Regions from separate parts of the Spelaeicoccus albus genome, predicted to be linked through region 2. Evidence: riboswitches for the same ligand, from Rfam matches in the RefSeq annotation. Region 2 holds a riboswitch; the other holds the start of a gene.
The links. A riboswitch is a leader RNA that binds a small molecule or an ion and turns the genes downstream of it on or off. The one in region 2 is predicted to bind cyclic di-AMP.
Positions count from the first base shown of each region.

Region 1 (15,549 bases), 560 kb from region 2:
TATTGCACGGCAGGCGATTTTGGAGGTCGCCGCCGATGGCGAGGTCGGCGACCACATCGGCGCCAGCATGGAAGGCGACCGGTTGGTCACCCATTCCTTCGTGTGCACCGCGAAGGGGTACCGCGGGTGGTACTGGATCGCCGTACTGACGCGCGTGCCCCGCTCGAAGAAGGTCACCGTGTGCGAAACGGCACTGCTCCCGGGCGACGACGCGCTCACCGCTCCCGAGTGGCTGCCGTGGGACGAACGTCTCAAGCCCGGCGACGTCGGCCCGCGCGACGTCCTGCCGTATCTGGACGACGACCCCAATCTTGAGCCCGGATACGAAGAGACGAACGATGACGACTCCGATCGACTTGCGCTGTACGAGCTCGGGCTGGGTCGTGAACGCGTGCTGTCGCCCGAAGGCCGGCAAAGCGCGGCCGAACGGTGGGAGGCCGGCGAAAACGGCCCGAACAGCGAAACTGCGCGTAATTCCGACATGAAGTGCTCCAGCTGCGGGTATCTCATGCTGTTGGCCGGCAGCCTGCGCCGCCAATTCGGAGTGTGCGCCAATGCGTGGTCGCCGCAGGACGGTCAGGTCGTGTCGCTCGATCACGGATGCGGCGCGCATTCGGAGACCCGCGCGACGGACTCCCGCCCCGAGGTAGCGCCGCCGGTCGTCGATGAAATGGCGTTCGACCTCGCCTCGTCGCCGCAATGACCCGCCGGTAACCCCATGCCCGAGCCGGCGCCGTCCGACCCGTTCGACACGGCGGGAGTGCGCCGTGCGACAGTCGCCGCGTGGCGGGCAACCATCTTGCGGTTCCGCGAGGACGCCGCAGCGGAAGACGAATTGGTCCGCGGCGGATACCGCGGCCGCGCCGCATACGAGCTTGCCCAGAACGCCGCCGACGCCGCTGCTCAAGCAGGCGTTGCCGGAAGTGTGCTCTTCGATCTCATCCGCGAGGCCGACGCCGCCGTACTGTACGCGGCCAATACCGGTGCACCGCTTGACGCGGAAGGGGTCTCGGGGGTGGCGTCGTTGCGAGCTTCCGGCAAACGCGACACCGCCGCCATCGGCCGGTTCGGACTGGGCTTCACCGCAGTTCTCGAACTGACTGCCGCGCCGTCGTTGTTCACCAAAACCGGGGGAGTCCGGTTCACGCCGGACGAGACCCGCGCGCTGATCGACGCCGACCCCGCGCTCGAAGCAGTGCGTCGCGAGCTCGACGACCGCCCCGGACGCCCCGGGACGCTGCCGATCCTGCGCTTGCCGTTCCCGGCCGAACCGACCGGTCATGCGAGCGAACTGTTGGATCGCGGTTTCGACACGGTTATCCGGCTGCCGTTGCGCTCCGAAGCCGTCGGCGGCGCCCGCGAGCAGCTGGCGCAACTCGGTGACCCGGCGTTGTTGGCGCTGGACGCTCTTGGCGACCTCACGGTCAAGGTGGACGGCAACGAGCGTCGCTGCGCCGATGCGGCGTCCCGATGGCAGGTCGTGCGCGCCGCCGGCACATTCACGGACGACGACCGGGCCGCCCTTCCGCCCGGCGCCGACCCGCACTGGTGGCTGGCTTGGGCATTGCCGGCCGAAGCCTCGATGCTCACCGAACCGGTCATCCACGCACCCACGCCCAGTACCGAGGCGATCGGACTGCCCGCACTCCTGCTCGGATCATTCCCCGTCGAGCCCGACCGGCGGCGACTTGCCGACACGGCGGCCACGGCCTCGTTGTGCGCGGAAGCCGGAACCTTGTATGCCCGGCTCGTCGCGGACTATGCCGGCGACCACGACCTGACCGCCGTCACCCGGCTGTTGCCCGGCGGCCTCCCGGCCTCACCCGCCGATTCGCGGGTGCGGGAGGCGGCCAGCGAATCGTTGACTCGCCGCCGCTGGCTTCGCCGGTCCGACGGCACGGCGGCAGCCCCGCCCGACGTGCGGATCCTTGAAGGGCCCGGCGCGGCGCTGGCCGCGGATTTGTCCGCGCGGATGCCCGAACTGCTGATTTGTCCGCCGGATCCCGAGCTGCGCGCGGAATTGCGCGAACTCGGCGTGCGCGGCGTCGGCCTCGACGAGGTGATCGAGGCCTATCCGTGCAACACTCCGCAGGACGCAGCGGAGCTGCTCACCATTCTCTCGGGCGAAATCGGCGACTCCGCCGTCGCCGAGGCGGCCGCGCTGGTGCCCGTGCCGCTGCTGACCGCTGCCGAACCGGACGGCGGGGACGGTCGGCCGGTTCAATGGCGTCGCGGCGCTCGCGGGTTGCTGATGCCCGGCGGCTTCCACGCCGGCGACCTCGCCGCCCTCGGCCTTCCGACCGTGCACCCCGACGCGATGGTCGATGGAGCGGCCGGCGTCCTCGAACGTCTTGGCGCTGCGCCGCCGGAGCCCGGACGAGTGCTGGAACTGCTTGGCGAATCGTTCGGCCTCGGCCTCGTGGACGGCGACGAGGGCGCATGGCGGCAGGCCGCGCGCGTCCGGCGCGAGATTCTGGCGGTCGTGACTGCTGCGGTGGAAACCTCCGCCGATCCGGCCGACGCCGCGACTTTTGTACGCCATCCGTGGCTGGCCGAGGTCCCGCTACTCGATTCGGACGGCGAGCCGACGCCGGCTGCCGACCTTTATCTGCCCGGCAGCGCGGCCGAATCGCTCAACGACGCCGGCGAGGAGTATCCGCTCGACGAAAAGATCGCGCGGGACTACCCGGCGAGTGTCCTTGCGGCGATCGGCGTGCGGACCGGCCCGGTCGTCGTTCGGGCCGCCGATTTGGCTTCCGACTCGGTCGGTGACGGCGAGGCGGGACTGGACGCCGTCGATGACCCCACCGCCTGGTGGCTGGAAGATCTGGAGCGCCGATTCGACGGGCCCGTGTACGTGCCGGACGTGACGACGATCCTCGGTCTCGATCTCATTGCCGACTGGCCATCGGCGTTGGCACTCATGGACGGCGATGCCGGGCTGCGCGCCGCACTGACCGGGCGCGTGCCGGTCATGGTCGACGGCGACCGGCACGACGTTCGCGGACCGGCCGCGGCGTGGATCGCCGGCCATGTCGACGTGGACGGTCTTCCCCTGGGACAACACTCCGACGTGGCCGGCCCGGCAGGCATGTCACCCGGCCGGGCAGCACCCGACTGGATGGCCGACCTGAGCTCCGAAGTCCGGCACGCGCTATTGGCAACGGCCCCGGGCGACCTTGACGCCGATGGCTGGCAGGCCGTCCTGGACCGACTGGACGGCGCCGGAATCGCCGAATGCGTGCCCGTGTGGACGGCTCTTGCCGAAGCCGGCATCGAACTCGACCCGGCGCCGTCCGAGCTTGCTGCGATCGACCCGGAATCGGGGCGCGCCGTCCGGTCGTCCTCGGCGAACGTGTTCGTGGCCGAAGCGCCGTACTGGCTGGCGCGCAGCGACCTCGGCAGAGCCGTCAGGGCATCGTGGGCTCGGCCGGAACTTGCCGACGACTTGGCGAGTGCGCTCGATGCGGGACTTGGCAGCGAACTTGCCGATCAAGTGCTGCCGGCCGGACACCGGGCCGAATACCCCCGCGCCGTGAGCAAACTATGCGAGGCGCTCGGACTGACGTCGCTGCCGGCCTACCGAGAGCACGACGATTTGCGCGTGGATGGCCGGCCGGTCGATTGGTGGATCGACCACGACACGATCCACGCCGCCACGATCTTCGGACTTTCGCGGGCGCTCGCCTGGGCGACCGGCCGCTGGGAAGTGCGCGATGCGCTGTTCGCCGTTGCCACCGGCGATCAGACGGTGCCGGACGTGCTCGGCGAAATGGGGTAGCCGCCCGCAGCCGGAGATAGGGCAGAATGGGTAAGTCCGCGCGGGTACGGCCGCCGGGAACAGCACTACCTTCTCAAAGGAAACCGGATGCCCATCACAGCCGAAAAACAACCCTCGGCCATCAACCGCTTCTTCAAGATCTCCGAACGCGGATCGACGATCGGCCGGGAGGTGCGTGGCGGCCTGGCGACTTTCTTTGCCATGGCGTACATCATTGTGCTGAACCCGCTGATCATCGGCACTGCGACCGACGGCACCGGAAAATTCCTGGGCGGCGGCTCCTCGCCCGATATTGCCGCAGTCGCCGCGGCGACGGCGTTCATCGGCGGTCTCATGTGCATCCTGATGGGCGTGATGGCGAACTTCCCGATGGCGATTTCGGCGGGGTTGGGACTCTCCGCGCTCATCACGTTCGGCATTGCGGCATTGCCGGGCATGACCTGGGCCGATGCCATGGGACTCGTCGTGATCGAAGGCGTCATCCTGCTCATTCTCGTGCTCACCGGATTCCGGGAGGCAATTTTCCGGGCGGTGCCGGCACAATTGAAGGTCGCCATCACGGTCGGGATCGGCTTGTTCATTGCACTGATCGGTCTGGTCAATGCCGGATTCGTGCGCAGCGGCTCCGGTACGCCGGTGGAGCTGGGCGTCGGCGGATGGCTGGTGGGCTGGCCGACGCTGGTGTTCGTCATCGGACTTGTCACCCTCTTCGTGCTGCACACGCTGAAGGTCAAGGGCGCGATCCTGTACGCCATCATCGGCTCGACGATCCTTGCCGTCATCCTCCAGGCCACGCTGCATATCGGGTCGAGTACCAACGCCGCCGGCAAGGTCGTCAACGACGCGGGCTGGCAGCTCAGCGTGCCCGAATTGCCGAAATCATGGGCGCAGCTTCCCGACCTGTCGCTGCTGGGCCAATTCAACCTGCTCGGGTCGTGGACGGACGTCGGCGTCGTCACGAGCATTCTCGCGGTCTTCACGATGCTGATCACGAACTTCTTCGACGCCCTCGGCACCATGACTGCCATTGGCGCCGAGGGCGACATGCTCGACAAAGACAAGAACGTGATCGGCTCCCGTCGCATCCTGGTGGCGGACTCGATCGGTGCGATCGCCGGCGGCCTCGGGTCGGTATCGAACAACAGCGGTTTCGTTGAGTCGACCGTCGGCGTCGGCGAGGGTGCGCGGACCGGTCTGGCCAATGTCGTGACGGGCATTGGCATGCTCTTGGCGGTCTTCCTGGCGCCGATCGCCGCAATGGTGCCGTATGAGGCGGCGGCCCCCGCTCTCGTCCTCGTCGGCTTTTTGATGATGCAGCAGGTCAAATCTATCGACTGGACCGACGTCGAAATCGCGATTCCGGCATTTGTGACAATCATGCTGATGCCGTTCGCCTATTCGATAACCGTCGGCATCGGTGCCGGCTTCATCATGCACGTGGTGCTCAAAGTCGCCCGCCGGAAGCCGCGCGACGTGCATCCGCTGATGTGGCTCACTGCAGCACTCTTCATCTTCTACTTCGTGTCCGGGCCGATCAAGGACGCGTTCGCACACTGACTTCGAGGGGGCCGCAGCGGCAGCGACGCACGGACGCGCTCACTCCTCCGTGCGGCGGAGAACGTCCGCGGCGGCCTCGCGCGCTTGACGCAGCTGATCGAAATAGCTGTTGCTGACCCAGTCGTACTTCCGCGGCCGCCGCGGCCGAGCCGGTATTGCCGGCCGGGGTGGCGCCGGTATGGTCGACATGCGTGCGTTGCTCGGTGCGAACTTCATCGAAAAGGCCATCCCCTCCCATTGCCGCAATCCTCTCAGGGAGCACCGACACCCGGCTCTCGCGCGCGATGACCACCGGCCGGACGGCGCCGTTACTTCGGTCTCACAAGTCTGTAGTTAGCATGGCTAATGAGTTATGCTAATTACCGATGAATGATCCTTCTCCTCGAAAACTCAGCGCCATCCAGCTGGCGAACGAACTACGCATCGCCTCGAACCGGCTGGTCCGGCGTTTGCGTACGGAAAAGGCGGACCACGAAGTCACTGACGGCCAGTACGCAGTCCTGGCATTCATCGATCGCCGCGGTCCGCAAACTCTCACGTCGCTCAGCGAATACGAAGGCGTCAAGCCGCCGTCCATGAACCGCACCGTGAACTGTCTTGTCGACGCCGGGTACGCCGTGCGCGACCCGGATCCGGACGACGGCCGCCAAGTGCGCATCACGCTCACCGCGCCGGGCGCGGACATCGTCAGGGACACCCGGCGCCGGCGCGATGCCTGGCTGGCTACTCAAGTGCGCCGCCTGGACGCCGATCAGCGCAGGACCCTGGCCGAGGCCGCCGCGATCTTGAAAGAGGTGGCCGCGAAGTGAACAGCATGTTCCGTTCGCTTGCCTTCTTCAACTACCGGCTCTGGTTCTCGGGCGCCATTGTGTCCAATATCGGCACGTGGATGCAACGCACCGCGCAGGATTGGATAGTCCTCACGGTGCTCACGGACAACGACGCCGCCGCCGTCGGCGTCACGATGGCGCTTCAGCTCGGGCCCCCGCTGCTCATGGTGCCGTGGACCGGATTCATTGCCGACCGATTCAACCTCCGCAAGCTGTTGATGACCACCCAGGGATCGATGGGGGTGCTCGGCCTCGGGCTCGGTGCTCTCATACTCTCCGGTCACGCACAGCTTTGGCACGTCTACATCTTCGCCCTGCTGCTCGGCTTTGTCTCCGCAGTGGACAGCCCGGCCCGGCAAACGTTCGTCTCCGAACTCGTCGAACGCGAGAACCTCACAAACGCCGTCGCCCTGAACTCGGCTTCGTTCAACGCCGCCCGCATGATGGGGCCGGCCGTCGCCGGCGGCCTGATGGCCGTCATCGGCGCCGGGTGGGTGTTCATCATCAACGCGGTCAGCTTCCTGGCGGTGCTGACCTCGCTTCGATTCCTGCGAATGTCCGAGCTGCATCAAATGAAGCGCGCGCAGCGCGGTCACGGCGAGGTGCTCGAGGGATTCCGTTACGTGGCCAAGCGGCCGGACATCCTCATCATCCTGGTAGTCATTTTTCTGGTCGGCACGTTCGGACTCAACTTCCCGATCTTCACCTCCACAATGGCCAGCACCGAATTCCACAAGGGCGCGGGTGCCTACGGGCTGCTGTCGTCCGTGATGGCGATCGGCTCCGTCATCGGCGCGCTCTGGGCGGCCAGGCGCGAGCGGCCGCGGCTCCGGCTCGTCTTCGGCGCGGCCGCGGGGTTCGGGGTGGCATGCGCGATAGCGGCGTTCATGCCGAATTACTGGACTTTTGCGGCGTCCCTGGTCTTGATCGGCATGAGCGCGATCACCTTGACCACGAGCGCCAACGCCACGGTGCAAATGACCACCGAGCCCGCCATGCGCGGGCGTGTCATGGCGCTCTATATGGCGATATTCATGGGCGGGACGCCGATCGGCGCGCCAATCGTCGGCTGGGTGGCCAATGCCTTCGGCCCGCGCTGGGCGCTTGGCGTGGGTGCTGCCGCCGGCATCGTTGCCGCGGTCGTGGGCGTCGTCTTCGTGTTCAAACACCAACACATCCACATCCGCTACCGCACCGGCGTCCGGCCGCGGCTGGCATTGCAGCGGACCCCCGACCCGGACTCGCAGGAACGGCAGGCCGCGACCGATCAACTGGCCATTCAGGAGACGACCTCGCGGCGAACGTGACGCGGTGGTTCCGACTAGATGGCGTCGAGCACGAAATCCAGGCAATGCGTGAGTGCTTCGACGTCGGCGGGGTCCACGCTGACGAAAGTGGCGATCCGCAGCTGATTGCGGCCGAGCTTGCGATACGGTTCAACGTCCACGACGCCATTGGCACGGAGAACCGAGGCAATGGCCGCCGCATCGACCGACGCATCGAAATCGATTGTGACGACGACGTTCGACCGGTAATTCTTATCGGCCACGAACGGCTCTGCCACGTCGGATCGCTTTGCCCACTTGTAAAGAATCTTCGCCGATTCTTTGGTGCGGGCCGCCGCCCAGTCGAGACCCCCGTTGCCGTTGATCCAGTCGAGTTGCTCGGCAAGCATCAGCAAGGTGGAAACGGACGGCGTGTTGTACGTCTGATTCTTTGCCGAATTCGCGATTGCCGTAGTGAGGCTGAGCGACTCGGGGATCCAGCGGCCCGACCCTGCGATCTCGTCGGCCCGGGCAAGCGCCTTGTCGCTCATGGCGGCGATCCACAGGCCGCCGTCCGACCCCATATTCTTTTGCGGCGCAAAGTAATAGACGTCGGTTTCGGTCACGTCGACTGCCAATCCGCCGGCTGCCGACGTCGCGTCGACGACCACCAGATCGTCGGCTCCGCCGACCCTGCTTACCGGAACCGCGACGCCCGTCGACGTCTCATTGTGCGGCCACGCGTATACGTCGACGCCGGCCTCGGCCGTCGGCTGCGCGCCGTCGCCGGGCTCTGCCGAAATCATGGACGACGGGTCGAGGAACGGCGCCGTGTCGGTCACGGAAGCGAATTTCGAGCCGAACTCGCCAAACGCCAGGTGCTGCGCCTTGTTCCGCACGAGACCGAACGCTGCGGCGTCCCAAAACGCCGTCGACCCGCCGTTCCCGAGCACGACGTGATACCCGGAAGGCAGATTGAAAAGCTCGGTCACGCCGGTGCGAACGCGCCCGACCAGGTTCTTCACGGGCGACTGTCGATGCGAGGTGCCGAGCAGGCTCGTACCGGCCGCGGCGAGTGCGTCGACCTGCGCCGGGCGGATCTTCGACGGCCCGGCGCCGAACCGGCCGTCGGCCGGGAGCAAATCGTCGGGAATGGTGAGCGTGAATGAGTCAGTCGTCACGCTCGACACTCTACCGTGGAGTACATGATGGAGAATCCGTTGCCTCACAGTTCGTCTCGACTGCCTGAAGCCGCCGGGGAACGAATCGACTACGTCAGCGAGGGGCTCAGCGAAGACGAGCTGGCCGAAACACCCGCCGATCAGTTCGTCGCCTGGTTCCACGATGCCGAGCGGACGCTACCCGAGCCCAATGCCGTCGTGCTTGCCACGGCCGGCGACGACGGACCGGCCGCGCGCGCGGTTCTGCTGAAGGACTTCGGTGGCGATGGCTTCGTCGTCTACACGAATTACTCGTCGCGCAAGGCCAGGTCAATCGGCGAGAATCCCCAGGTGGCGCTGCTCTTTCCCTGGCATCCCATCTTCCGACAGGTGCGCGTGCGCGGCATTGCCGAAAAGGTGGACGACGCGACGTCCGACGCGTATTTCGCAAGCAGATCGCGCGGCTCGCAGCTCAGCGCCTGGGCGTCGGCGCAGTCCGAACCCGTCGGGTCACGGCAAGTGATGGACGAGCGCCTGGCCGAGGTCGAATCCAGATTCGCAGGCGGCGACGTGCCGCGCCCGCCATTTTGGGGCGGGTATTTGATTCGGCCGTTCGAAGTCGAATTCTGGGCCGGACGCCATGATCGCTTTCACGACCGGTTGGTGTATCTCGCCGTGGACGGCCGTCCGGCGGACCTGGCTGCCGCGCCGGACTGGCGGGTCGAGCGCCGCTATCCGTAAGTACGGGGTCGTCCGGGCAGAGAAACGGCCCGTGGGGTTGATGTCGTCGAGCTGGACTGGGCTCGACCCCCACGGGCCGCGGTGGCTGCCGTAGATTGTCCGGCAGCAAGCTGCCTAACCGGCAACCACCTCACGAGTCCTCAAAGAATGCATTATTTGTGGACCACCTCCTTTCTCGTGTCCTTACAGCGTAGCCCCGGCAGATTGGACCACGCCATTGATTTTCGCTGCCGGCTGACGCCCGCTGCGCGCCATTCGGGCATGAAGCGGGGCCCGCAACGGTTATGGATGTCGGGTAGACCTACTAGTCTTTAATGTGCCGATCTTTACCCAAGGAGACTTGCCCACCGTGAATGACCTGATCGATACGACCGAGATGTACCTCAAAACGGTACTCGAGCTCGAAGAAGAAGGCGTCGTCCCGCTTCGGGCACGGATCGCCGAGCGTCTCGGGCACAGCGGGCCGACAGTTTCGCAGACCGTTGCGCGGATGGAACGCGACGGCTTGCTGATCGTGTCGGGGGATCGCCATCTCGAGTTCACCGACGCCGGCCGCGAGCATGCCATCGAAGTCATGAGAAAGCATCGACTTGCCGAGCGCCTGCTCAACGACGTGATAGGTCTCGATTGGGAGCTCGTCCATGAAGAAGCCTGCCGCTGGGAACACGTGATGAGCGAGCAGGTCGAGCTGCGGCTGGTGCGCATCCTGACAAACCTCGCGACGGGCCCGTACGGCAACCCGATCCCGGGTCTGGCGCGCCTGGGTCTGGACGCCGCGCCGACACCGAACGTGCAAAGTCTCGTCGAGACGCTGGACGACGGCGGACAGACGGACGTGACGGTTGGCTGGATCGGCGAGCCGATCCAGGTCGACCCGGAATTGCTGGGGCAGTTGAAGGACTGCCTGGTCGTCCCCGGGAGTGAGCTGCGGGCCGAACGTTCGGGGTCATTCGTCACCGTCAGTTCGCTCTCGGATCAGTCAAACGAGGCCTTGGAGCTCCCGCTCGAAGTCGCTGCGCACATTTTTATCGCTCGATAAATAACGACGAATATGCGCTCTGACCTGGGATGATGTCTGAGACGGGTTGATCGGTTGCATCAATCCGTGACCTCCGCGTGACATTCGGATACATATTCGTTAGCATTGACACCGCTCCGAATTATTCAAGGATCCGGAGCCCCAAGCCGGATAGCCGAGCGCTGCCGCCGGAGATTGGGAAGACGACATTCAGGCAGCGGCGGGGAACCCAAGATCTTGACCGTTCACAAAACGGTCTAGGGGTGAAGTGCGGGGTGAAAACCCCTGTGCCGGACAAACTCCAGTCCGAACCCGACAGCTCACTTCGCAGGCTGTGGAGAGGTAAATTCTGTGTCGAAAGCCGTCACGACGAGCCGTCATCGCGCGGACATTCCAGCTAAAACGCCGTTATCGCACCTTTCGGACGCGGTCAGTGCCAACGCCGGCACGATCGGCCGCCGCGGTGCAGTGATCGCCGCCACCGGTGGCCTGATCGTCACGATGGGTCTGCCGGCGTCGGCTACCGAAGCGCATGACAATGCACCGGTCAAGGATCATCACGCAACGAATTCCGCTGCAAAGCAGGTTGTGGCCGAAAACGCCGCATTGAACGTCCCGAAGGCCAAGGCCGCGAAGTCCGACTCGACGGTGGCGAGCGCGACGACCTTGAAGTTCTCGGCCGAAGCAGCGCCCGAGCCCGCTCCGGAGCCCGAGCCCGAAACCACCACCACCACTACAACGACCACGACGGCCGATGACGACACGACGCCGTCCACCACTCACCACTCGGACTCGGATTCGTCGTCGACTGCTTCGACCGCGAGCACGGCGTCGTCCAGTGCCTCGTCGTCCAGCGCGCCGAGCTCCGCCAAGGGCGGCTCGATCGTGTCGATCGCGGCTCGCTACGTCGGTGTGCCGTACGTGTACGGTGGTACGACGCCGAGCGGCTGGGACTGCTCGGGATATGTCAGCTACGTGTACCAGCAGGCCGGCATCAGCATTCCGCGCTCGTCCAGCGCGATCCGCTCGGCCGGCACCGTCGTGTCGGCTTCCGAAGCTCGCCCCGGCGACATCATCTGGCACCCGGGCCACGTGGGCATCTACGCCGGCAACGGCATGATGTACGACGCCGGCAGCCCGAGCTCCGACACGTCGCACCGTTCGTACTCGTGGATGGGCAGCGTCACCTTCCTGCGCTTCTGAGCAGTTCGGCTCAGCCAGCGATAGCACCGGAATCCGGGCGGGTCCGACGACCGGCCGACACAGCGGATGACGGATCGGGGCCCCGGCACATAGCGTGCCGGGGCCCTTGCGCGTGCCGAAAAGTTTCCGTCGCCCCGGTATTTGGCTGAAATCGACGGCGGAAAAGCATACGCTGGTTACGGACATTGCCGACAAAGGGACACCCATGCGCGTGATTTCAGCCAACCAGACCAGGTGCGGCCTGATATCCCGGCGTGCGCGGGAACACCGGATACACGGAATGCACGGCCGCCCATCGGGCCGGCCGCTGACCAAAGCGTCGCCGATGGCGGCGCTTTTTTTCGTGTGTTCGGGCCCGGCCGGTCTTGCCTGCTCGACTCCAAGGCTGCCGAATCCGTCGGTGCGCCTGCGAACTGGAGGTATTCCCTATGCGAACGTTGGTCCTCAACGCGGGGTATGAACCGTTGTCCGTCGTGTCGTTCCGACGCGCGATAGTGCTGGTGCTCGCCGGAAAGGCCACGGTGCTGGCCGACGACGAAGTGCCCGTTCACTCGCCGTCCGCGACGCTGGCCAGGCCGGCAGTGATCTTGCTGCGCCGCTACGTCAAGATGCCCCGATCGCGCGTGATGCCGCTCTCACGTCGCAGTGTGCTGCGCCGCGACGCACACCGGTGCGCGTATTGTTCGCGCTCGGCCGCAACGATCGACCACGTGGTGCCGCGCTCACGCGGCGGCGCGGACAGCTGGGAAAATCTCGTCGCCTGCTGCCTCAAATGCAATAACCTCAAGGGCGCCAAAACTCCGGGCGAAATGGGATGGACGTTGCCGTTCACTCCGACGGCACCCTCGGCGGGCAGCTGGTTCGTCCGGGGCATCGAGCGCGGGCGTCCGCAGTGGGAGGAATACCTGGCGTACGCCCGTGCGGCGTGAGCGCGGGTCGGCGCGCCCGGCCTAGCATCTAGCCGATCGCGGCGGCCGCGTATTAGGCTCGGTGCAACAAACCGACTTACGTCTGGAGGCCGGCACAATGACAGAGAACGTGGTGCTTGTAGGCATCGATGGTTCGGATACCGGGCAGTGCGCCTTGGAATGGGCCATTCGGGAAGCGAAATCATTGGGCTGGCCGATGCGCCTGGTCGGTGCTTATTCGGTGCCGAACGTGGCAACGACCGGCATAGACGTGTCCTACGTGCCGATGGACGACGAATCGATCCGGGACGGCGTCCGAGCCGTCGTCGACGACGCCTTGGCGAAAGCGCGCTCGGAAGGTCTCGAGGCCGAGGGGCTCGTCGAGGTCGGAGACGCGGCCGGTGTGCTGGTCGAGGAATCCAAGCAAAGCGGTCTGGCAGTCGTGGGCTCGCGCGGGAAGGGCGGATTTGCCGGCCGGTTCCTCGGCACCGTGTCGTCGGCCCTGCCGGCGCACTCGGAATGTCCCACCGTGATCGTGCCGATCTGTTGGGCCGAGGGCCGGCAGCCGGCGGCGGAAACCGCCGAGGGCGACGACGAGGACATGGACTTCACCGGTCGAATCGTCACGGGGATCGATGCCTTGGGGAAGACGAACCCGGCGCTGTGGGCCGCAGCGGAATCCGCAGTCCGGAAGAACAAGCCGTTGAGCATCGTGGGCGTCATGAGCCTGATGGTGGTCGGCCCGGAATGGTTGCCGGCGGGCATCGACATGGAGCGCTATCAAGAAGAAGCCAAGGCCAGTCTCGGTGCATGCGTCGATGCGCTGAACGAGAAGTACCCCTCGCTCGACGTCGAGTGGGAACTTTTCGAAGGGTCGCCGGCCGAGATGCTCATTCGAGCGTCCCACACGGCCGATCAGCTGGTCGTCGGATCGCGTGGACGCGGCGGATTTGCCGGTTTGTTGCTCGGGTCCACGAGCCAGGCGGTGCTGCACCACGCCAAATGCCCGGTCATGGTGGTGCGCGTGAACAAGAAGGATCGGTCCACCGTCAAATAGTGCCCAGCCGGCGGCTATTGAGCCGTCGCTGACGTCGCCGTGAGCAGTGACGAGTCCGGAGCGAAACCGGAGATGAGCGCGGCAACGGCGTCGGGCGCCTCCAACGGAAGAAGGTGGCCTGCATCGGGGACCACGGTGAAGTCGGGCCGAATCAGGTGTGGAAGGAGATTTGCGCGCAGCACCTCGGCCGGCTCGACGACGTCGTTCCCGCCGGCGACGACGAGGGCCGGCACCTTGATACGACGAGTGTCGGCCGAGATGTCTTCCGCGATACCCCGCAGAGGCCACTCGACGAGTGCGTCGGGAGTGCTCGCGAGCGAGTCCTCGACGACCTGCACCTTGTCTGCGACGGACAACTCGGTCGCCGTGAGGACGTCATTGCGGGCGCGAGCAACCGATTCGGCGGAGTCGTACGCGTGGGCGAGGCTCGTCTGGTGCTCCGCATCGACGGACGCCGCAGGCACCGCCGGCGCCGGGGCGATCAGGATGATGCCGCGGAGCCCGTCCGGCTCGGCTCCGGCGACAAGTTGGGCGACCTTACCTCCCATCGAGTGTCCGACGAGGACATAGTCCGAGACGCCGGAGGCGCCGAGTATTGCGCGGGTGTCCGACGCGAGCTGGTGTAGTCCGTACGGCCCGGGCAGAGTCCGCGAACGCCCCCACCCACGGAAGTCAAGAGTAAGGACGTCGCGTTCGGGCAGTTTCGAAATCACGGGTGCCCACGTGCGCGCGGACCCGCCCCAGTAGTGCAGGAACACCAGCACGGGGCCGATTCCGTGTCGGCGCGTGTGGTGCGGTAATTGGTCACTCATGGTCAATATTCCTCCTGTCAAAGACCGCCGTTTTCGGCGGAACCGTCTTTCCATTCCACCAGTAGCTCGTGGGACGGGGCCATGGTGAAATCGACCTGCAAATGGTGAAAAATGGACAAATGAGCAATGTCCGGCAACTCCGTTACCAGCCGCGCGACAGTTCAGCCGGCGGTGTCGAGGTGTTGAGCTTCGCCCGCTTGCGGGAGCTTGACGACCACGAGACCCAGCGCGCGGACTTCTATGTCGTCGCAGTCGTCGACGAAGGTGTCGGTGAGGTGTCAATCGACTTCGACCGGTACCCGCTTGCACCGGGCTCGATCGTGCGGATTCCGCCTGGTGCCGTGCATCGCTGGGACGACATGGTTTCGGTCGACGGGAGCCTGGTGCTGTTTCTCCCTACCGCGCCCGCCACGCCGGCGACGCGAGCCCGCGCCGCGCCCATTGACATTCCCGGAGTCTGCGAACCGGTCGCCGACGCGGAACTCGTCTCTGCTGCCCTCGACCACCTCGAACTTGAACTCCGCGCAGCGGGAGCCGGCACGCCTGCAGAGATCCCCGGGCTGCTGCTGTCGGCGTTCCTCGCGCGCGTGCCCCGAGCGGCGGAAGCTCGTTACGCGAACGACTCGCTGTTCGTTGCGTTCCGAAGAGAACTGGAGGCACACTTCCGGGGGCATCGCGACACCGGCTTCTACGCGCGCGTTCTCGGCTATTCTCCCCGTACTCTCTCGCGGGCGGTGCAAAAGGCTACCGGGCGGACGGCGAAAGCCTATATCGTCGAACGAGTGCTGTTGGAGGCCAAGCGGATGCTTGCTCACGATCGCTTCACCGCGGCGCGCTGTGCGAGCGAGCTCGGCTTCCCGGACGCTTCCGGATTCTCCGCATTCTTCCGACACGGTACGGGGCTTTACGCCGGCGCCTGGCAGAAGCGGGCCATCTCGAACCTCGTTGAAGGCTGACCGATCCCGGCGTTCGTGCGAACAGGACGGGCCAGGGGACAGCCAAATAATCCGCCGTCGCCGGCGGGTGCTCGATGGCTCGATGCCCTGCGTCGATAATGCCGTTTCGAGTGGTCATGTCCCCGTCGGCGCCCCCGGCAGGATTCGAACCTGCGACACCCGCTTTAGGAGAGCGGTGCTCTATCCCCTGAGCTACGAGGGCATGCGCCGGAACAAGCGGCAGACAATTGACAAGTGTAGGTCAGCGGCGTGTTCGGGCGC
Region 1 covers NZ_JACBZP010000001.1:228,617-244,165, reverse strand. The annotation lists gene BJY26_RS01130 (DUF3027 domain-containing protein) at 1-703, shown strand, start outside; gene BJY26_RS01125 (sacsin N-terminal ATP-binding-like domain-containing protein) at 719-3,781, shown strand; gene BJY26_RS01120 (NCS2 family permease) at 3,869-5,338, shown strand; gene BJY26_RS01115 (MarR family winged helix-turn-helix transcriptional regulator) at 5,704-6,147, shown strand; gene BJY26_RS01110 (MFS transporter) at 6,153-7,475, shown strand; gene serC (phosphoserine transaminase) at 7,490-8,614, opposite strand; gene pdxH (pyridoxamine 5'-phosphate oxidase) at 8,654-9,334, shown strand; gene BJY26_RS01095 (iron-dependent transcriptional repressor DtxR) at 9,684-10,373, shown strand; cyclic di-AMP (ydaO/yuaA leader) riboswitch at 10,544-10,701, shown strand; gene BJY26_RS01090 (C40 family peptidase) at 10,704-11,555, shown strand; gene BJY26_RS01085 (HNH endonuclease) at 11,984-12,484, shown strand; gene BJY26_RS01080 (universal stress protein) at 12,582-13,520, shown strand; gene BJY26_RS01075 (alpha/beta fold hydrolase) at 13,535-14,332, opposite strand; gene BJY26_RS01070 (AraC family transcriptional regulator) at 14,452-15,288, shown strand; tRNA gene BJY26_RS01065 (tRNA-Arg) at 15,418-15,490, opposite strand.
Region 1: linked by a shared signal. The riboswitch ahead of BJY26_RS01090 (C40 family peptidase) and the one ahead of BJY26_RS18950 (C40 family peptidase) in region 2 are both predicted to bind cyclic di-AMP.

Region 2 (15,549 bases):
GAGTTGCTCGGCCGCGTCTCGGTCGCCGACAGCGCGATTGACGCAAACGGATACTTTTCGACACGGCCTGCGGAAATATCGTCGAGTAACTTGCGAGTGTCCGTCAGCTGCTCGGCGAATAGCGAACGTGGATCGTATTCCCACCACCGACTGGCGATCAATTCGTGCGCTCGGGACTCATCGAATCTGTATCGGATGATGCGGCCCGGGTTTCCGCCAACAATTGCATACGGCGGCACGTCTTTCGTAACCACGGCTCCAGCGGCGATGACGGCTCCGGTTCCTATCGTGATGCCCGCGGCCAGGGTAGCGCCGTCACCGATCCATACGTCGTGACCGATCTCCGGGTAACGCAATTCTCCGTACGGGTGGAAGGATTTGGCGTGCTCGACAATCGGATCAGTCATGAAATCGGCGAACAGCGGGTTCTTCGTGCGAAAAGTTATCGCCGATGTCGTGATCAGATTCAGCGGATGATGCGAGTCGATGAATCTCAGTCCTCGCGAGATCGAGCAGAATCTGCCAATCACGATGCTTTCGGGTAGCGCCGAATACGAGTAGCTAAACGCGCCGATACTGCACAGGCCGGATGTGTGCCGTCCCCCAGCCATCGCGCGATACTTGCCGCCGAAGAGCCCCGAGTTCTGCTCGATCGTCACGGGTCCGTGCAAGACAATTTCTTGGCCCGCCGCCAACCAGCCATATTTGCCGTCCGCTACCGACAGGTTCTTTCGATGCAAATAGACGCGATGACTCTGTAGTTCGCGCAGAAATTCTTCAGTGATCGTGAATTTTTTAGCCACACCTCGAACAGTACAAACCGCCTCTCGGAGTTTACTGCGTAAGCACGCTGAAATTCCTGCAGAGTGGCTGCACAGGCAGCGGACCCCGAGAGCGCGGTTTGCGACAAGTGTTTACGGCAGCACCCTGACGTACTTGAGGGGCTTCATCCAGCTGAACGTGCGATGAATGGTGTCGACGCGGGTGTTTCCGGCGTCGTACATCTTGCCGTGGCCGTCATAGATGCCCACATGCGACGACGTGGCCACCAGGTCCCCTGCCTTCGCTTTCGACTTCGAAATGATCTTCCCGGCCGCGCGTTGTCCCGAAGCACTGTGGGGCAGGCTTACACCCACCTTTTTGTACACGTACCGGGTGAACCCGGAGCAGTCCCATCCGGTCGAAGGGCTCGTCCCGCCGTACCTGTACTTGGTGCCCACGTACTTCTTGGCGAGTTTGATGACCTTTTCGCGCTTCGTGGTCGGCGACTTCTTGACGTGCACCGTCGGCTTACCGGCTTTCCGCCACTTCGCCTTGGAGATGGTGCGGTTTTCCATCAGGCCGTCGTAGTGGATCGTCGACTTGCCCGAGTACCGCCAGAAAGTGTCGCCCGGGAAGTGCTTGACCTTTTTCACGTGCGGCTTGCCGTACCTCTTGAAAGTGGCGGCGGATATGTGGCTGCCGTGCCCCTTGCGGAGATTCGTCATATAGGCGACCTTCGGGCTCCAGGACAGCCGCTCAAACCCATGGTTCGAGTACGTTTCGATGTGGCCGAGACTCGCTGCCTTGGAGTTGGAATACTGCCACTTGTGGTATCGACCCGATGGGCTTAAGAGCATGATCTGAGACGACGTGCCCCAACGGACGAACCGGCTGCCGGGCAGATAGGTGGTCGCCTTTCGAATGTGCGGTCGGCCGGCCCGCTTGTATTCGGAAGCTGTCAGGTGAACCCAGGAATTCGGGCCGGGCCAGTTGGTGTCGGCAATGACCGCCGTGTCCCATCCGTACTTGTAGTACTTCGCGTGGACCTTGATCAGCTTGTGGTGCCGTCTGGCTTTCTTCCACTGCGGATACGTCAGCTTGACGCGCGTGGTGCCGGTGACCTTGTAAATGGCCTTGGAATATTCGGCCTTCATATACTTCGCCGACGATGCGTAGGCGTCGACCGGAAGACCGGCCACGGCGCCTACGGCAAGAACGAGTGTTCCAACGGTAAGCGCGCGCATGCGCCTGAGGGGGTGTCGCAATGTCATAGTGCTCTCCGAAGCCTGCGAAGTTAGCTGTCGGGTTCGGGCTGGAGTTGCCCGGCGGAACTCGTCCGCTTCACCCCGTTGGCGGCCATGCCGTCAAGTTGGGTTCCCCGCCGCTGCCGTCATCACTAATCGACCGGTTGGAACGGCAGCGTTCGGCTTTTCCGTCCGGGCCCACCTCTTCGGTGCGATGGGCAGAACTAACTTAGCGCACTTTCAATGCAAATGGACATGCCGATCGAGATGAATTTGAAATCATTCCGTGACCGAATGGTTGAAATCGGCCATCCGGGATCCCACGCCGAGATACTCGGCGATTGCCGCTGCGCAGCGCGGAGCAGCGAATCCGTCGCCATACGGATTGGCCGCCTTCGACATCTCGGCATACGCGTCCGGGTCGTCCAACAACTGCGAAACTTCTTTGACGATCCGCTCGCGATCGGTGCCGATCAGTTTGACGGTTCCGGCCTCGACGGCCTCGGGCCGCTCGGTGCTATCGCGCATCACCAGCACCGGTTTTCCGAGCGACGGAGCCTCTTCCTGCACGCCGCCGGAATCGGTCAGGACGATGGTGCTCTCGGCCAAGAGGTGCGTGAACTCCCGGTAATCGAGCGGCTCGACAACCGTGACATTCGAAAGATTCTCGAGATGCGGCAGCATCGCCTCACGCATCACGGGACTGCGGTGAGCCGGGAACACGATGCGCAATTCCGGCCGCTCGGCGGCGAGCTGTCGCAGTGCTCTGCCGACGTTCGACATCGCGTCGCCGTAGTTCTCTCGGCGATGAGTCGTGACGAGCAGCAACGGCCCGTCACGGCGGATCGCGGCCCGCAGCTCCGGCGCCGTGAACGCAGCCGGCGCTTTCACGACAGTGTGCAAAGCATCGATGACGGTGTTGCCCGTGACGACGATCTCGCCGTCGGGAACTCCCTCGCGAATGAGATTGGCTCGGCTGGATTGTGTGGGCGCAAGATGAAGCGAGGCGATCTGCGTGGTGACCTTGCGGTTGATTTCTTCGGGAAACGGCGAATACCTGTGACCGGACCGCAGCCCAGCTTCAAGGTGCACGACGGGGATCTTCTCGTAGAACGCCGCAAGCGCGGCAGCCGTCGACGTGCCCGTGTTCCCTTGCACGACAACGGCGTCCGGACGAACCGTCGCAAACAAGCTGCTCAGTCCGGCGAGAGCCTTCGCCGTGATCGCCGACAGCGTCTGCCTCGGGGAATGGATATTCAAATCGTGATCCCCGGCAATTCCGAACAAGTCGTTCACCTGGTCGAGCATTTCGCGGTGCTGGCCGGTCACCGTGACGAACACGTCGAGCTCCGGGCCCTCACGCAGCAAGGCAATCAGTGGTGCCATTTTGACCGCTTCGGGGCGGGTGCCGTAGATCGGCATGATCAACGGCGCGGCGCGTTCAGGCAAAGTCGGCCATCGAGTCGTTGTTCAATGCGTGCGTGAGTTCGGTCATGGCGTCGGGATCGGCCTTCACGATGGAAGCGCCGGAGTCCGACCGTCCCGGAGCCCCGTGCGGGGCGGTCAAGAAGTCGACGTGGTTCATGGTGATCTTGCGCATGCTCCACCCGAGCGCCACCATCGATTTGGGGGTAAAGGCCGAGTCGACGGTGAGGTACGGGGCAAGGGTCTGCACGAGCTTCGACACTTTGTCCGGCCTGCCGAGCGTGTCCTTATTGAGGACGGCGCGCAATACGCCCCGCAGAAATGCCTGCTGATTGCGCATCCGCTGGAAACCGCCGTCCTTGAACGCGTGCCGTTCCCGCACGAACGACAAGGCTTCCGCGCCGTCCAACTTCTGCCGGCCTCGCTCGAATGTGAAATCACGCGTTGTGAATGACTGGGATACGTCGACGGTGACGCCTCCAAGCTGTTTCGTCAGCTTCGCGAACCCATCGAAATCGATCATCGCTACATGGTTGATTGGCACTCCGGCGACATCTTCGACGGTCCGCACCGCAAGCCGCAGTCCACCGTAGGCAAGCGCTGCATTGAGCTTGGCTTTGCCGTGGCCCGGAACATCCACCCAAAGATCGCGAGGAAACGAGATCACATAGGCGTGCGTGTGAGCCTCGTTCATGTGCAGCAGCATGATGACGTCGGCCCGCTGCCCCTTGATCCGCGATCCTTCGGGGCGCTCGTCGGACCCGAGGAGCAAAATGTTCTCGACGCCGCGGGCCCGGTCATCGTTCTTGTGCGCGTCGTGTGACAGGGCATCGGACACGTACGTCGTGTTGGATTGAATGGTGTGCTGCAGCGACCAGGCGTACCCGCCCGATACCGTGACCGCTGCTGCGAGAACGACGACCAGACAGACCGTCAGCGTCCAAAACGTCCGCCGCGAGCGCCGGTTCGAATGCCGGGCTCCGCGCACAGCACCGCGAGGCACAGGCGAGGATCCGGGTTGCGCTGGGTCGCGGTGGGAGGGCACTGTCGTAGTATAGCGACGGGACAGACTACACCTGCAAACCGTGGCGATACTGTATTCTAAATGGGTCGTTCATTGAATTCTTGATGAATTGCGGGAATTCTTTCATCAATTGCGGAGGCTATCGGAACGTGTCGCGCGAGGCGCCAACTGGACCGCGAGGCACGCGTAGCTCACTGAGCGCCCTCGGAAAGTTCTGGCGCAGCGACTTCCGCATCGTCCTCGATCTCATTGCCTGGCTGATCAGTCTGGGCATGGTGGCCAGTGTCCGCTACGACATGGCCGATGCATGGGCAAATCACACCGGTCTGCTCACTGCGGCAGCAATCGTCGTAGTCCTTCACCTCGGGCTCGGCATGTTCTTGGTCTATCGCGGGCAGTACCGTTACGGCTCAACGGATGAGCTGATCGGCTTGGCCACGGTCGTCGGCATCACCACGGCCGTCCTGCTGGTCGTGGCCTTGTTGTTGCCGGCACCGCGAATTGTGCCTCTGTCGGTACCGCCGGTCGCGGGGGCGGTCGCGCTGGTGCTGATCGTCATCGAGCGGTGGGCCGGCAAGCGGATGCGCGACACACACCGTCCCACGACCCACCGCGTCGAGATCCAACGCGCCATCATCGTCGGCGCGGGCGACGGCGGCCTGACGGCGGTTCGCATCATGCACGGCGACGTGCATTCGAAATACCGGCCGGTCGCGCTCCTCGACGATGACCTCGCCAAGCGCTACTTGCGCATCGACGGCGTCCACGTCATGGGCCGGCTGTCCGATCTGGAGCGCGTGGCGACAGCGCTGAATGCGGACGTCGTCGTGTTCGCGATTCCCACAGCCGGCAAGGAAGTCCTCAACGCAGCCGCCGATACCGCTGCCCGGCTGAAGCTGAAATTCAAAGTACTGCCCTCGTTCAACGAGTCGGCGCTGCAGACGTCCCGCGGCTCCCTGGCTGGGACGGCCGACGTGCGGCCGATCGGCCAGTTCCGCGATGTGTCGTTGTTCGACTTGATCGGCCGGCATCAGATCAAGACGGATGTCGAGCAGATTTCGCAATATCTAGCCGGCAAGACGGTGCTGGTGACCGGCGCCGGCGGTTCGATCGGTTCGCGGCTCTGCGCCGAGATTTCGCGGTTTGCCGTGAAACGGCTCGTCATGACCGACCGTGACGAGTCGGGCCTGCACTCGGTCGAGCTCGGTATCGGCGGCAGGGCACTGTTGACGTCGCCCGATTTGGTCCTCGGTGATCTGCGCGACTCGGGTTTCATCCCGCAGCTTTTCGCATCAGCGCAGCCGGACGTCGTGTTCCATGCCGCGGCGCTCAAGCATCTTCCGCTGCTCGAGTCGTTCCCCGAAGAAGCCGTCAAAACCAACGTCCTGGTCACCGATCGGCTTTTGACGGAGGCGCGTAGACACCGAATCGACAGGTTCGTGCACATCTCGACCGACAAGGCCGCAGAGCCGACAAGCGTTCTCGGCCTGACAAAGAGGATCGCCGAACGCCTCACGGCGACCACGAACGACGACGAGCTGCCGGGTACGTATCTATCGGTACGTTTCGGCAATGTGCTTGGATCCCGCGGGTCCGTGTTGACCACCTTTGCGTCGCAGGTCGCGTCCGGGGGGCCTCTTACCGTGACCGACCCGCAGATGCGCCGGTATTTCATGACCGTCGACGAGGCGTGCGAGCTCGTCGTCCAGGCCGGCGCGATCGGGGCCAGCCGTGAAGTGCTCGTGCTCGACATGGGCGAACAAGTGTTGATCGAAGACCTGGCCCGGCGTATGGCGGAAATGGGCGGCCATCCCGAGATGGCAATCGAATACACCGGACTGCGCCACGGCGAGAAGCTGCTGGAGAAACGTCTGAGCAAATACGAAGCCGACAGCCGGCCGTCGCATCCACAAGTCTCCCAAGTGCCGGTGCCGCCGTTTACCGACAACGTGGTCGAGAGGTTGTCGTACATGGTCCGGCAGCCGATGACCGAGGACGTGCGCCGGGAGCTTGTGAAAGAACTGAACATTGCCAGCAGGATCGGCCTGGACCGATCACGATCGCCCCGATGATTCTCGCCTTCCTGGTCGCCGGCACCGTCGCTGCAGTCGTTACCGCGCTCACTCTCGCCGTCGCCGTGCCCCAGTTGAACAAGCACGGCATCATCGACGTTCCGTCAGACCGCTCGTCGCACGCCGCACCCATCACGCGCGGCGGGGGCATCGCACCAGTCATCGGCGTCGTAACGGGCATCATCGCCGGCTGGCTGACGTTGTCGACGGCAATGAGCCTCATGCAAACCGCGGCGGCGCTCATGATCGCCGTGTCGACGATCGTCTTCGTGCTGGTTTTCGCCGGGTTCGGATTCGCCGAGGACGTGCTGGGACTCCACGTCGGCTCACGGCTCGCACTCCAGTTGGTGGTCTCTGCGTTCTTTGCCGTCGAACTCATCGTGTGGAGCGGGCATTCGTGGGCGTGGTTGCCGATCATCGCCGTGTCCAACGTAGTCGGCGTGAACTTCACGAACTTCATGGATGGCATCAACGGGATCACGTCGCTCTTCGCTGCGGTGGCCGGAGCCTGGTTCCTGATCGTCGAGATCCACGGCGGCGAGCCCACCTTGGCGTGTATTTCACTCGTGTTGCTGGTGGCGGCTCTCGTGTTTCTCCCCAGCAATGCGCCGCGGGCGAAGGTGTTCATGGGCGATGTCGGCAGTTACGGAATCGGCGCAGCGGTGTGCGCAGTCGTGTGCTGGCTGATCTTCACCGGGGTCAGTCTGCCCGTGGCGCTGGCGCCGGTCGTCCTTTATCTGTCCGATGCGGGATTCACGCTGGTACGGCGGAGCATCGGCCGCGAGAACCTTGCCGATGCCCATCGCACTCACGTCTATCAGCGCCTGACCGACTTGGGGTATCCGCACATTGCCGTCACGCTCATGACTGTTGGCGTTTCGATGGCGCTCTGCACCCTGAGCACGGCATTCCTGTTCAATGCTCCGGTCATCCTGCGCCTGCTGGCGATCGTGACCGGCGCCATCATCGTCGTCGCCTATCTGGCGTCGCCGCGTTGGCTGCGTCCCGTCGGACGGCGGCATCGGCAAATCGGGGTGCGCGCATGAAAATTTTGCTGGTAACCAACTATTACGAGCCGGAGGTCGGAGCACCGCAACGACGCTGGGCGAACTTGGCTCAGCGATTCACGGCGGCCGGCCACCAGCTGTGCGTTTTGGCTCCGGTTCCGCATTACCCGAGCGGTACCGCTTCCGAGAGCACCTTGCGCGCGCACCCCGTCGGCCGTCTGAAGAACGGCAATCACGGCGAAACGATAGTGCGGGTGCCTTTTCGTGAATATTCGGAGTCGATGGCATCGCTCTTGCTCGACCAGGGAGTCAACTCCGCCGGCTCCGTCGCGCAGGCCGCCCGATGGTTTTCCGGCACCGGACGACGTCCCGACGTCGTGATCGCATCGATTCCGGGTCTACCGACGATGCTGGCCGGGCAGGCGATTGCTCGGCTTTTTCGCATCCCGCTCGTCGCCGAGATGCGCGATGCGTGGCCGGACTTGATCAGCGACGGCGGCCTCCTCCGTGGGCTGATGCGAGGAGTTCCGGGCGCCGAACGGCTTGAAGGTGCGATGATGTCGTTCTTCACCTGGCTGCAGCGGCACTCAAGCCTCGTCGTGACGACCACCGAGTCTTTTGCCGGTGCACTGCGTTCTCGCGGCATTGCCCAGACGGTCGCGGTGCGGAATGGTTCCGAAGTTCCGGCCGTCGCCGATCACCGCGAAGCTCCGCGGTCCCCCGACGAATTCCACGCTCTTTATCTTGGAACAGTGGGTCGATCGCAGGATCTCGACACCGCGGTGAGGGCCGCCTGTCGTGCCGCAGATCTCGGCACGCCGATCACGTTGCGCATTGTGGGTGCGGGAGCGTCGTCAGCGGAGCTTCGTCGGCTGGCAAACGAGCTCAACGCGCCGGTCGAATTCAGTCCGCCGGTTGAGCCGGAAGAACTGTCGCGGGCTTATGCGTGGGCCGACACCCATATCGTGTCCCTGCGTGATTGGCCGGCTTTCGGCATGACTGTGCCGTCGAAGCTCTACGAGGTCATGGGCACAGGGCATCACGTCAGCGGAGTGCTCACCGGCGAGGCGGCGCAGATCGTGAACGCGGCAAGGGCCGGAGACGTCGTCACTCCCGGCGACCATCGGGCACTTGGCGATTTGTGGGCGAAACTGCACGCCGACAGGTCACGGCTCGCAGCCGACCGCCACGGGCGTGCGTGGATCGCCGCACACGCCGATTACGATGCGCTCGCAAGCCGATACCTCAATATTCTTGAGGAGCTCGTATGACAGCGACTCCCGGCAGCCGTCTCACTCCCGGCGAATTGGCGCGCAATACGGTGATCACGGCGCGTCTGGTCGGCGAACACCTTCACGACGACCCGATGATGCTCCTCTTTCAATCCACGAGGCGGCTACCCCGGCGGATCGTCCGACCGATGGCTGCCATAGCGAAGCGGCTGGCAAACGTGACGAAGCGGCGCGGCGGTCTGGCGTTCGCCGCGTGGGCCGCCGGTAACGACGGCGAGGCGCAGCAAATTGTTGCTGCAGGGCTCGAGTCGAGGGCGGCGAGTCGAGGCCCGGAACACTCGCGCGACACTCGCTGGCTGGGCGAGATCGCCTTGCAGCTCGGGCTTGCCGACGCTGCCGAACAATATGCGGCGATGCTGGCACCCGAATCGCGGGCCGGCAGGGGGCTTCGCTCGCGCCTGCGATGGTATCGGGGCGACATGTCCGGGGCTCTCGGCGCTCTCAGCGGTACTTCTCGCAGTGAGAGCCGCTCGCGACGTCGACTGGCCTCCGAGATCGCGACGATGGATGCCGGATGGTCCCCGTCGTTGGTTGAGCGAGGAGCTTACGACGAGTCGAAACCCGACGACGCGAAAACCCGCATCCTCCATCTCCTCACCAATTCGCTCCCCCACACTTTCAGCGGCTACACCATGCGCTCCCATGCCGTACTTCGCGCGCAAGCCGCAGCCGGCATGCAGCCAACTGCCGTGACTCGCCTTGGTTACCCGGTGGCAATCGGTGCCCCGCTTGCCAATACGCTCGATATCGTCGACGACATCGACTATTACCGGTTACTGCCGGCAAAGATGGCGGAAACTCCGGCCGCGCGGCTTCAACAGCAAGCGACGCTTCTGGCTCAATTGGTTGACGACTTACGCCCCGGCATCCTCCACACGACGACGCACTTCACGAACGCGCTGGTAGCCAAAGCCGTTGCACGCAGCCGCGGGATCCCGTGGGTGTACGAAGTGCGGGGGCTGCTCGAGGACACTTGGGCGGCCGGACGTGCGGATCCGGTGGCCGCACTGGAGTCCGAACGCTACCGAGCATTCAAAGCCAAAGAGACCGAATGCATGCTCGACGCGGATCTCGTCGTCACCCTCGGCGCGCCAATGCGTGATCTACTCATCGAGCGAGGCGTACCGGCCGACAAAACGATAGTGGTGCCGAATGCGATCGACGATCGGCTACTGGACTTCGACGACATCGCACCGGCGGAGGCGCGGGCCGCGCTTGACCTCCCCCGCGACGGTATCTGGGTCGGCACTGTCAGCAGTCTTGTCGACTACGAGGGTCTGGACACGCTGGTCGACGCCGTCGCCTCGGCACGAACGTCCGGGCGCGACGTCCGGCTTTTGATAGTCGGTGACGGAGTGTCGCGCAGCCGGCTGATGCAAAAAGCACAAGACGCCGGGCTGGGCACGGCGGCCGTGTTCACCGGGCGAGTACCGAAGTCGGCGACCCCTGACTACTTCCGCGCGCTCGACGTGTTCTGCGTGCCCCGCCGGGATCTGCCGGTATGCCGGATGGTGTCGCCACTCAAGCCGGTCGAAGCCATGGGCATGCGTCGTCCACTGATAGTCAGCGATCTGCCGGCGCTAGCCGAGTTAATCGACGATGGTCGCAACGGAATTGCCGTAGCCCCGGATGATGCAGCAGCTTTCGCACACGCGATCGCAAAGCTCGGTGACGATCCAGCCGTGCGCCGTTCGATGGGCGAATCCGGGCATCGGCAGGTGCGACAACAACGAACGTGGTCGCAAAACGCAGCGAAATACCAGCGCGCGTACGAATCGCTGCGGCCAGCGATAGCACGGACTGCACGATAAGCTTGGCCGACACTGAAAACATTCGAGAAGAAGAGATACGGATTGAGTTCGACTGACCCGAAGACGTGGCACCCCAGCGTCACGGTCGATGTCGCGGGTCTTCAACCCATCGGCCGCCGACCGAGCCTGCCCACATATATTCGTCGGCTCTGGCAGCGCCGCTTCTTTATTTACGCCGAAGCACGGTCGAAACTGCTCAGCAGCACGCGGCAAAATATCCTCGGCAATGCATGGTTGATCCTCGACCCCATCATCAGCGGGGCAGTCTACTTCGTGATCTTCGGTCTCGTACTGCACACCAGCCGCGGAATCGACGATTTCATCGGGTATCTCGTCATCGGCGTGTTCTTGTTCAAGTACACGACACGGTGCCTGACGTCCGGCGCGGGGTCGATTCGTTCAAATCGTGCCATGATCAAGGCGTTTTCTTTCCCGCGCGCGTCGATACCGATCACCGTGATCATGCGCGAGGTGCTCAACCTGGTGCCGATTGTCATCGCAATGCTGCTGATCATCCTCATCGCGTCGCCCCGCGAAGAGATCACGTGGCGGTGGGCTCTTTTAATTCCCATTTTGGCGATTCAAACGGTCTTCAACTTGGGGATCGCCCTGTTCGCAGCTCGCCTGGCGTCGATGATCCCCGACGTCGAACAATTACTGAAGTACCTCAGCCGCTTTTGGCTTTACGCCTCGGCCGTGTTTTTTTCGTACGATCGCTTTGAGGGTCACCCCCTGATCCTCGCAGCGACGGACCTCAACCCGGCGTTCAATTTTCTCGACATGACCCGCGACTCGTTGCTTTACGCCACGACCCCGCACCTTTCGTCTTGGCTGCTGACAAGCGGTTGGGCGCTGGGTATGGCCATCGTCGGGTTCGTCTTCTTCTGGCAGGGCGAAGAAAGCTACGCCCGTGATTGACGACATCCTCAAACCTCCCGTGACGGTCGCAGTGAATGATCTGCACGTGACATTCCGCGTCCCGACGTCACAAAAGCCCAAGCCGTCAGCCGGCGCTCTCAGGAGAGTCGGCCGGCTCGCCGGGCTTAGCCCGCGAGCTACGGTGCTGGCTCTTCGCGGACTGTCGTTCGTGGCCCGCGAAGGGGAATCGGTGGGTATCGTCGGGCAGAACGGTTCCGGAAAAAGTACGTTGCTGCGGACGATGGCCGGGCTGCAGCGGCCGAGCCGCGGAGAGGTGCATGCTTCCAGCGAGCCAGTGCTCCTCGGGGTGAACGCTGCGCTGCAGCAAGAACTGTCCGGCGTTGCCAATGTCCGTCTCGGCCTACTGGCGATGGGGATGACGCCGGAGCGCGCTGATGCGACGATCGGCGAAGTCATCGATCTGGCCGGAATCGGTGACTCCATCCATCTGCCAATGCGCACGTATTCATCGGGGATGGCGGCTCGATTGCGGTTTGCGATCGCATGCGCATCGAAGCCGCACATACTGCTGATCGATGAGGCATTGAACACCGGCGACGCGGCATTCAAGGAACGCAGTAAGCAAAGCATGGACGAGCTACGCCGGCAAGCAGGAACGGTATTCATCGTCAGTCACGCGGCCGAGACGATCCAGGAGATGTGCACGCGAGCGATTTGGCTCGACAAAGGCGACTTCGTCATGGATGGCCACGCCGAGGAAGTAGCCTTGAAATACCGCTGGTGGGCTTGGAATATCGCAAAGGGAAAGCCCAAGAAGGCAAACAGACTGTTGAACAAAGCTAAAGCCGAGGGCAAAATGACTGCCGTCTATCTCAATCGTGAAATCGTCGAAGACGACGACCTTGCGCCTCGTCACGCTTTGAGGGCGCGGAAATAATGACACATCGTGCTGTGCTCGTGTCGTCTGTTGCCGCAGCATGGTTCATCGCGGTGATCATTTTGGTGATACTGGGCCTATACGGGTGGGCAATTGCCTTGCAAGCAATCGTCGTCGTCGCACTCGCTCTTGCTTGGTTGCACGAAGCGTCACGAAATCGAGCGGCGATTTCAACAGCGTTGCGCAATGTTCGTCGGGTGGCCGAGTCATCGAAGCGGTACGCGGACAGTCACGTCGAGCGTGGGCATCAAGAGACCGAAGCGATGCGCGGCGAAATGGAAGACCTTTCCCGTCAGGTCCGTGCCCTTCAGTCGTTGGTCAAGACGACCGATAGGAAGGTCATCGACGGAGATTTTCTCGCCACGCTGGACGACGGGCTCTCGCGGCTTGGCGTAAGGATGCTCAAGCTGGAAAGACGGGTCCAGAAGCAACGTCAACGGGTCAACAAATCCGCCGATTAAGCGAGGACATCTGCTCGCTCGGTCGACAGTTGAGGGAGGAGCCCTTCGTCTCGCTGGCGCTCGCTCAGGACGACCTCTGCGGAGTCGAAATCAAGCAAGCGAGCGGCTCTCAGCCCCAGCGCGCTGCAGCATCTGAGAGCTGATGTCGTCGTAGTACTCAGGCACATAGTGAAATGGCGCAAGTCCCCAACGCTGATCCGGATCGGCCAGCAAATTCGCGTGATCGGCTTCAATGGTCGTGATCCGATCGCCGAACCTCTTCTCAATCATTGCGTAATCAATGCGCAAGCCGCCATTCACACTATTCACGAAGTCGCGCACGCGCGCAGTAAACGCAGTATCACCATTAACGGACTGATCCGTCAGCCACGCTTTGTGCAGCACGATCGGCATAGTCGGCAGCCTCTTGAGGATGTCACCGAATTCACGCGCGAATAATTTGGCAAAGAGCTTGTGACGCCGCGCTGTGCCATATTGCAAAATTTCATCGGAGCAATCTCGGATCATTCGACCAAAGCCGCAACGATCCCACTGCTCCGACTCAGTAAACCAGCCGTTGCCAACCCGATGAACCGCTAGACGCTCGTCGACTAGATCTAAGTAAAGTATGTCCGGCTTCGAACGTCGAAACGCATCACTTAACGTCTTATACGCATCCAAACGCATGAACCTGCCATATAGCGGAGGGTTCACATTGAACGTATCGACCGGTCCAGGCCAGGCCACGCTGCCTTGGGATATCCAGCTCGTACGCGCGAAGTAATCGATCTCCCCAAACTCACTACGTCGAAATTCGGCCGAGTCTCGGGTGACGCAGCTGCCCACGATCGATATGTTCACCTGCACCTCCAACCGACGCTACAACGATAGAATGGCACATTGCATCCACGTCTTCCTCCGAAATTTCGAAAGGCAACACCTTGTCCGAACGGGCGAACACCGTGAAGCACCTTCTCAAGGATAGCTATTCGTGGCTGCGGAGGAAACTCGATCCGCGCCGGTCAACGGGTGCATCGTCTCGTGTACACAACGAAGTGAATAGCGCTCAGGACGATCTGATATCAATAATTGTCCCGACCTACAATGTTGAAAAATATCTGGAGCGATGCCTAAACGGAATTTTCAATCAAACTTATCGAAACCTTGAAATCATAGTTGCCGACGACGGCTCCACGGATACGACACTCGATCTCGCCCACCGTTTAGCGCGCTCCGACCATCGGGTAAAAGTTCTCGAATTACATCATGCGGGAAACGGTTCAGCGCGCAATTCGGCGATTGCCGTAGCCAACGGACGATTTCTCGCCTTTGCCGATGCAGACGATTCAATGCCAACGGATGCGTATGAAAAACTGTGGAAGACACTTCGTACGACCGGTTCTCAATTTGTCGTCGGCTGCTTCGCCCACGTGGATACATCTAATATGTGGCGCCCGAAGTTCGCCGACGATGTGCACCGCTCGACTCATCACTCGATCCAACTCGGCGATTGCCCTTCAATTATGCAAAATATTTTTTTGTGGGACAAAATGTTCCGTCGCGATTTCTGGGATCGATGCGTTGCTCCGATTCCGGCGCGGACGCTTTACGAGGATCAAGAAGCCGTTATGCGTGCGTTTTTTGGTGCGGAGAATTTCGACGTCATTCCGGATACGGTATATTTTTGGCACAGCCGACCGGATCAAACGTCGATCACACAACAAAAGGGAGATGTTACCGACCTAGCTAATCGACTCGAAGTCGCGCTCACGGTGACGAAGCTCGCCAGCGCTCGAGCTTCGGAAACAGTTTGGCAAGCATGGCTGACGAAACTATTTCAGTGGGATCTGAGTCCGTACTTCAAGCAGATACCGAAATCTTCGGAGGAGTATTGGAACGCATTGGTGACCGGAATTCGACGTGTGGTTGATTTCGTCGGGAACCAAATTTGGGACACTGTCCAGCTCCATGACCGCTTGCTGTTATCGGCGATATGCGAGTCAAACAGACATGACGCTGAAACTATAGTGATCGATCGTGAGGAGAACGGCACCGACTACCACGTAAGTTATGATTTCGGATCATACATCGGAATTCCCGGCTATTTGTTGCGGCTAAGCGACCGACCGGCCGCTTCGCTTTTGGAAATCCGTAAAATCGACCTGGATTTGGTAAGTCAAGTCGACGAGATACATTGGTCGCGCGCAGGGTTACTGGAAATAACCGGATTCGCATTTATTCGGAATTTTGATACCGCCAATTTTCCACAAAATTTGACATTTTCGTTGCGGGACGCGAACAGCGATCAAGTCATCGAATTATCTCATCGGTCGATAGCCTCACCGGACATCGATCAGATCGCAGGCGACGCGTGGAATTGTTACGCGCGTTCGGGGTTCTCGCTGGCCATCGACGTTTCGGCGATCGACCGATTAGATCAGGAGGCAACGCCCAAGCCGCGTTGGCGTCTCCACGTTACCGTTACCTGTGGCGACAAATGCACCGAAGGCCTGATGCGCTCGCGCCACCCCGAAACTGCCGGTGGCGCCATTCCGCTCGACGATTGCATCGGTACTCATCGTTTGGTATGCCAATTTTCGAAAGACGACGGACTCTTTCTCGAGCGCGTTCGTTATGCGCACATTGCGACGGCCGT
Region 2 covers NZ_JACBZP010000001.1:789,090-804,638, forward strand. The annotation lists gene BJY26_RS19335 (CatB-related O-acetyltransferase) at 1-803, opposite strand, end outside; gene BJY26_RS18950 (C40 family peptidase) at 915-2,033, opposite strand; cyclic di-AMP (ydaO/yuaA leader) riboswitch at 2,031-2,201, opposite strand; gene wecB (non-hydrolyzing UDP-N-acetylglucosamine 2-epimerase) at 2,286-3,428, opposite strand; gene BJY26_RS03790 (LCP family protein) at 3,448-4,434, opposite strand; gene BJY26_RS03795 (polysaccharide biosynthesis protein) at 4,605-6,527, shown strand; gene BJY26_RS03800 (MraY family glycosyltransferase) at 6,524-7,573, shown strand; gene BJY26_RS03805 (glycosyltransferase family 4 protein) at 7,570-8,805, shown strand; gene BJY26_RS03810 (glycosyltransferase family 4 protein) at 8,802-10,637, shown strand; gene BJY26_RS03815 (ABC transporter permease) at 10,680-11,555, shown strand; gene BJY26_RS03820 (ABC transporter ATP-binding protein) at 11,548-12,453, shown strand; gene BJY26_RS03825 (hypothetical protein) at 12,453-12,914, shown strand; gene BJY26_RS03830 (DUF6270 domain-containing protein) at 13,005-13,754, opposite strand; gene BJY26_RS03835 (CDP-glycerol glycerophosphotransferase family protein) at 13,856-15,549, shown strand, end outside.